DNA from 2 places in the Pseudoduganella sp. R-32 genome. Region 2 is predicted to be linked to the other one. Evidence: riboswitches for the same ligand, from Rfam matches in the RefSeq annotation. Region 2 holds a riboswitch; the other holds the start of a gene.
The links. Region 2 has a riboswitch for glycine ahead of gcvT (glycine cleavage system aminomethyltransferase GcvT). Riboswitches for the same ligand answer to the same signal wherever they lie in the genome.
Positions count from the first base shown of each region.

Region 1: it holds a riboswitch for glycine, as region 2 does, so the genes downstream of both, ACN9MU_RS11385 (hypothetical protein) here and gcvT (glycine cleavage system aminomethyltransferase GcvT) in region 2, are expected to answer to the same signal.

Region 1 covers NZ_CP183987.1:2,487,606-2,491,005, forward strand. Annotated here, with positions in the region: gene ACN9MU_RS11375 (tetratricopeptide repeat protein) at 1-780, shown strand, start outside; gene ACN9MU_RS11380 (C39 family peptidase) at 822-1,403, opposite strand; gene ACN9MU_RS11385 (hypothetical protein) at 1,416-2,060, opposite strand; glycine riboswitch at 2,216-2,310, opposite strand; gene ACN9MU_RS11390 (ABC transporter substrate-binding protein) at 2,480-3,400, shown strand, end outside.
Region 2 covers NZ_CP183987.1:4,196,107-4,199,506, reverse strand. Annotated here, with positions in the region: gene gcvH (glycine cleavage system protein GcvH) at 1-114, opposite strand, end outside; gene gcvT (glycine cleavage system aminomethyltransferase GcvT) at 162-1,280, opposite strand; glycine riboswitch at 1,330-1,434, opposite strand; glycine riboswitch at 1,440-1,525, opposite strand; gene ACN9MU_RS19010 (hypothetical protein) at 1,605-1,805, shown strand; gene ACN9MU_RS19005 (hypothetical protein) at 1,878-2,222, shown strand; gene ACN9MU_RS19000 (ATP-dependent Clp protease proteolytic subunit) at 2,290-2,850, shown strand; gene ACN9MU_RS18995 (hypothetical protein) at 2,917-3,084, opposite strand; gene ACN9MU_RS18990 (DUF1631 family protein) at 3,311-3,400, shown strand, end outside.

The sequences.
Region 1 (3,400 bases), 1.7 Mb from region 2:
CTGCGCAAGGCGATCGAACAGAATGATGTTGCAGCGATCGAGCAGGTGGCAGGCATGTATTTCGAAGGCCGGGGAGTCCCAGCCGACCAGGCGCAGGCAAAGCAGTGGTACCAGAAGGCAGCCGCCGCCGGCAGCAAGAGTGCACAGGAGGCGCTGGACCTGATCGCAGCAATGGAGCGCCAGGCGGCCGGTCCTCTTGCGCCAATCCGCAAGCGCGCCGTGACCGGAGATGCCAACGCCCAGTACGACCTTGCAGTGGCCTATCACACCGGTAATACGGTGCCAAAGGACCCTGCCCAGGCGCTGGAGTGGTACCTGAAAGCTGCCGCGCAGGGACATGCGATGGCGCAGTTCTACGCGGGGCTGCTGTATTCCAATGGCGACGGCGTTGCGCAGGACCTGGCGCAGGCCCGCGCATGGTTCAGCAAAGCTGCTGCACAGGACAACAAGGATGCCGCCACCAACCTCGCCGTCATGCTCGACCTGGGCAAGGGCGGCCCGGTCGACCTGGCGCAAGCCGCGGTGGTCTACCAGCAGGCGGCAAAGCTGGGAAGCGCGCAAGCGCAAGTCAGGCTGGCTGGCATGTACTGGATGGGGCAAGGCGTGAAAAAGGACTACATCCAGGCCGCAACCTATTATCGCCAGGCAGCGGAGCAGGGGGAAATTACTGCTATCCGCAAGCTGGTCTACCTGCTCGAGAATGGCGTCGGCACAGCCCGTAACGTCGACGAGTCGAAGAAGTGGGCCGCCAAGCTGGAACAACTGGGCGGCAGCAACTGACATGAAAAGCCCGCCAGGCGTTTGCTGGCGGGCTTTTTAGTTTAAGGGCTGACGTTCATGCGTTGCGTGTGCGTCCAATTGTGGTCATAGGCGCTGACTGCCGATGCAAAGGTGCGGTAGGTCTGTCCTTCGCCTGGCCACGGGTTCATGATGTAGATGTAGTTGGTTCCGTTGTAGGTTTCGTAACCGCGTCCCACCATGATATGCCCCCCGCCATTGGTCCAGCCGTAGCGGATCACGAAGGGGCGGTTGCCATTGATCTCATTCACCACCGAATTCCACGACAGGTAGTTGTTGATCGCCGTGTTTGGCACGCCCCAGTTGTACAGGATGTTCTGCACGCTGCCGGACGTGCCGTACATATTGTTCGGCCGGTTGGCGTAGCTGTTCCAGTTGAAGGTGCTGTTGCCGCAGGCGTAGTTGATGCCGTAAGCCCAGTTCACGATCTGGCATTGGCTGGGTGTGCGGCTGTAGTAGTTCAGGACCGCTTTGCTGGAGCCTGCCCAGCACCACTGGCTGTGTTCCTGCGTCACCAGCGGGACGTTCAAGGTACGCCATTGCGCGAAGGCTGAGGGCAGGGCAAGCACCAGCGCTGCACCGGCCACGATTTTTGCGATTTTCATAGTCGGTCCTCCTTAGCGAAATGCTTCAATGTTGGCTTTGACGGCGGCGCGCAATGGCTCCAGCAATTCCGTGCCGTCGACCAGCTGGTTGCCGTTCTTCTGAAGCAGCAGCGATTCGCGAGCCGAGTGCAGCGGCGCGAACTTGGCGTGGTCCACTTCCAGCAGGTCGGCGCGGGCCTGGTAGATGCGGATGAAGCGCAGGTTGGAACGCGCGCTGTTGCCGTGAACCGCCATCGCAGCATCCACGTCTTTTGCGAGGATGGAGGCGCCATAGGCGACGGTTTCATAACGGCCGTTCACACGCTGGACAGTCGCCAGTCCGATGGGCTTCCCGTGCAGGGAAATGACGAAGCGCCATTCGCCGGTAGGCTTGGCTAGGGATGCCAGGTCGCCGCGCGCCAGCAGGTCTTTCGGGTCGACGGTGTAGACCTCGAAACCGTGGCCGACCGTGGCTTGCTTCAAGTCGCCCACGTCCGTGATATCGAGCGGGAAGTCGACCGGTGCGCTGCCGGGGCGAATCGCCTGCTGGTGCTCGGCGAATTGTACGAGTCCGCGTTTGGCGGCCTGCAATGCCGCGCCGTTGTCTGCTTTTGCCAGGAACGGGGCGGCCAACATCGCTGCGCAGGCAATGCGCAGCCAGAGTCGATGCGTATGCATGTGACTACTCCTCTGAAGGTTGATCAGATGTTCTTGAGGTGCGAGGTGATTGCCCCCTCTGTGCTGGACCTGAGAGTTTCACAGGCGTTGGCGGCCTGCTTGCTCCTTCGGTGCGCCGGCGCTTACCCTTGCCGGCGGCTCTTCAGAGTTGTGAAAACACGCGACCGGTCCTTTGGCCTGAGAGATTCCGGGGGCGGCTTGCTCCTTCGGCGTTGTCCATGGGTGGGACAAACTCTCCCGATCGCGCGACCGGAATGCTCCGGCAGCGAAATCAGGATATCCCAGGGATTTATTCGATTTCAATCGTTTTCCGATACACGTTGCGTTTTCGCCAAGAAGGACTTTCCTGTTATTCTATTGACACTCGCCTGGGAAATTGGTAACGTTTCCAAAAATAAGCGGCACACAGAGGAGACGGGATGTTTAAGCAGTTATTTGCTTGTGCAATGGCGTTCGGCGCCACCTCCGCGCAGGCTGCCGGGCCAAGCGCAGAAGTGATCCATTGGTGGACGTCAGGCGGTGAATCCGCTGCCGTCAAGCAGCTCGCAAGTGCCTATCGTGCCGCCGGCGGCACATGGATCGATACGGCGATTGCCGGTGGCGAGCAGGCTCGCGCGGTGACCCTCAATCGCATGGTTGGCGGCAAGGCGCCTGCTGCAGCGCAGTTCAATATTTCCAAGCAGTTCCTCGATATAGTGGACCAGGACATGCTGGTGCAACTGGATGATGTCGCACGCCAGGAGCGCTGGGAATCCACGCTGCCGGAACCGATCGTCAACACCATCCGCATCGATGGCCATTACTACGCGATGCCGATGAACATCCACATGCAGACCTGGATCTGGTATTCCAGGGCCGCCTTCAAAAAGGCCGGCATCGCAAAAGAACCTGCAACCGTCGACGAACTTTTTGCCGCGCTGGATAGACTCAAGGCCGCGGGCCTGGTGCCGCTGGCGCATGGCGGGCAGGCGTGGCAGGAGCACATTCTGTTCGCATCGCTGCTGGCAAACATGGGAGGGCGCCAGCTCTACCTGCAAGTGATGCGCGATCGCGACCAGCGTGCGATCAATTCCGAACCGGTGCGCAAAGTGCTGCTGGCCTTCAAGCGCCTGCAATCCTATGTCGATCCCGCGTCACCGGGCCGCAACTGGAATGACGCGACCGCAATGCTGGTTAGCGGCAAGGCGGGCATGCAGATCATGGGGGATTGGGCCAAGGGCGAATTCAGCAATGCAAAAATGGCGCCCGGCGTCGATTACGGCTGCATCGCGGGCCTTGGCGCGAATTCGCCGTACCTGATCCAGGGCGACGCTTTCGTCTTTCCTCGTTCGGAGCAGGCG
Region 2 (3,400 bases):
GCCCAAGGCGTCTTGCGCGAATTCGGTGATGCCGACGGTCACGGTGCCGTCCGCTTCAGCGCGTACCCACTCGTGGGACTCGGTGTACTTCAGGTCTGCTGGAATGTTGCTCATGTTGGCTCCAAGGCTAAGGTTATTGTTTGTTTCTGCTGAATTCTGGCTCAAGCAACCAGGATTTTACCGTTACGGACGAAAGGCAGCTTCACCACGGTGGCGGCCAGCTTCTTGTCGCGGATTTCCACGTGCACGGTGTCGCCCACGTTCACGCCCATCGGCACGCGCGCCAGCGCGATGGCCTGCTGCATGGTAGGGGAGAAGGTGCCGGAGGTGATTTCGCCAGTGTCGCCGTTGGAGGCGATGACTTTCTGGTGGGCGCGCAGCACGCCGCCTTTTTCGCGCAGGATCAGGCCGACGAATTGTGCGTTCTGGCCTTTCGCTTGCAGGGCTGCCTTGCCGATGAAGTCGCGCTCGGAGACCAGGTCGATGGTCCATGCCAGGCCGGCGTCCAGCGGGTTCACGGTTTCGTCCATGTCCTGGCCGTACAGGTTCATGCCGGCTTCCAGGCGCAGGGTGTCGCGCGCGCCCAGGCCGGCTGGCTTCACGCCTGCTGCGTTCAGGGCATTCCACAGGTTTTCAGCTTGTTCCGCGGCGACGCCGATTTCGAAGCCATCTTCACCGGTGTAGCCGGTGCGGGCCACCATGGCTTCGCCAAAGGCGGTGCCTGGCACCAGCGCCACGTTGAATGGCTTCATTTCAGCGGTGGCTTCCTTGGCTTGCGGGATCACTTCCCACACTTTTGCGCGGGCGTTCGGGCCTTGCACGGCGATCAGGGCCATGGCGTTGGCGCCGTCGCGGCGTTGGGTGATGGTCAGGCCGGCATTGGTGGCTTCGTTCTGCTTGTTCATCCACGCGATGTCTTTTTCCGCGGTACCGGCGTTGACCACCAGGCGGAACCACTCTTCGTTGATGAAGTAGATGATCAGGTCGTCGATGACGGTGCCTTCCGGGGTCAGCATGCAGGAGTACAGGGCCTTGCCCGATACCTGCAGCTTGTCGACGTTGTTGGCGACCAGTCCGCGCAGGAAGGAACGTACGTTGGCGCCCTTGATGTCAACCACGCACATGTGCGCCACGTCGAACATGCCGACGTCGGTGCGCACGGCATGGTGCTCTTCAATCTGGGAGCCGTAGTTGACCGGCATGTCCCAGCCGCCAAAGTCGACCATGCGGGCGCCGAGGGCACGATGAGCGTTGTTGAGTGGGGTTGCTTTGAGCGTCATTGATACCTCGGGGCAGAGAATAGGGGTTAATAAACGTAAACATGAATACGCCTACCCCTCTGTCCTTGGTACCTGAGAGATAACGGGAAGGTAATCCCGCACGCCCCTTCGGTGGGCCCTGCGCCATGGCGGGCCGCTCTCCAGAGTTTTAGCCCATGGGGCCCTTGTTCGGTCCTTTTGCCTGAGAGTTTCTGGGTAATGCCCCTTCGGCGCCAGCGGCAGCTGGTCTCTCCCGATCAAGACTTGCGACTATATGACAGGAGGGCAATAAAGTCAATCTTGCGGCCCTGGGGAACTTGCCGCTGGGCCGTTGGTCCAATGGTCATGAAAACGCCAAACGACGACTATGGCAATCCCTGGAAAGCCGCGGTTGAACGCTATTACAGGGAAATTCTTGCCATCTTCTGCCCCTGGCTGGAGGCGGCAATCGACTGGGCCGTGAACCCGCAGTTTCACGACCAGGCATTGGGCAAAGTAAGCCGTGACGCAAGGCCAGGGTTGGTGCCCGAATTCCTTCGTTTGTGAGGCTTGGGGAACGCGTCAGTCGATTGAATTTACAACAATCAAATTGCTCGACTTCGATCCGCCGCCGAAAGAATGTACTTGCCTGAGCCGCAGAAAGCTCGCTATGAGGCGGCGTTAGGTGAGCTGGAAAGGAGGTTGAATATGCCGTACGTTAATTCCATGGTGAGGGACGCTGTCGAGCGTGGTGAGGCGCAAGGACGGGCGCGAGGACTGGAGCAAGGTTTGGAGCAAGGTTTGGAGCAAGGGCAATTGATGGGGCGACGGCAAATGTTGCTGGAGTTGCTGGAGCAGCGCTTCGGGCTACTGTCGAGCCCTTTGCGGGAGCGGATCAAGGCGGTAGTTGAGCCCGAGTTGTCACGCTGCTCGGCGAAGCTGCTGGTGGCGCGATGCCTGGAGGATGTGCTGGCTAATGACTGAGGAGGGCACGCCTGGATGGCGGTCTGCGTTAGAATGACCGGACATCCATTTACAGAGTGGAGCGACCATGAGCGAAGAAAAGCAAAAACGCGATACCGAGGCCTGGTTCACCCTGTCCGGCGACGTGAACAGCGATATGGTGCACCGCATGTTCGATGCGGTGGCGGACATGACAGAGGATGGGATCGAAACCGCCCACATCCTGATCCAGTCCAACGGCGGCTACGTGAGCGACGGCTTGTGCCTGCACAATTACCTGCGCAACTTGCCGATCAAGATCGTCACGTATAACGGCGGAGCGGTGGCTTCCATTGCCGTCATCCTGTTCCTGTCCGGCGACGAACGCTTTGCCAGCGAAACCGCGCGTTTCATGGTGCACAAGTCGCATGCAAGTGCGCCGCACGGAGCGCGGCCAGATGCGCTGCGCATCATTGTGGAAGGCTTGCAGGCGGACGACGCCCGCACCGAATCGATCTTGCGCAAACATGTCCGTCTGACCGACGAACATTGGAATATCCACGCCTATTCAGACCTGCACCTGACTGCCCAGGAAGCTGCCAAGGTCGGTCTCGTCAACGACGTGGCCGACTTCAAGCCGCCCAAGGGCAAGCGCGTAACGAACATCTGAAGCGCAATATCTGAAACGACAGGGCCTGGAAGCGAACTCCCAGGCCCCCTATGCCGCGCCCGTCATCTAGCGATTGCCGCTACGGCTGGCAGGTGTCTTCTTGTCCGTCTTGCTCTGACGGCCGGTATCGGACTGCTGGCTGGCCGGCTGGGCTCCCGAACGTGAACCCTGGTCGGCGCTTTGGCGTGTGCCCGAGCTCGAACTCTGCTTGCTGGATTTTTGCCTGGATTTCATGACAGTTCCTTTCTGAAGGATCGGAACTTCATCATGCTTTCTGCAATAGTAAAGGTGAATCGGAATACAACTGACCGGCGTGTAGGACATGACCTTGCACCATTGTGGTGCAAACCCAACCGTTTGACCACATCGCCGAAAATATTTGCAGATTCTTTTGATTTGCCTATTGCCATGTGGAAAGAATCTGCGACAATGTGAATAACCACCAAAGTCAGGCCAGACCATGCTTCCAGAAAACCACACATCTTCGGCGCCCCAAAAAGCGGTCACGCCGCGGCATGCCTTGCTGGAAAACCTGATTAGCCTGGTCAAC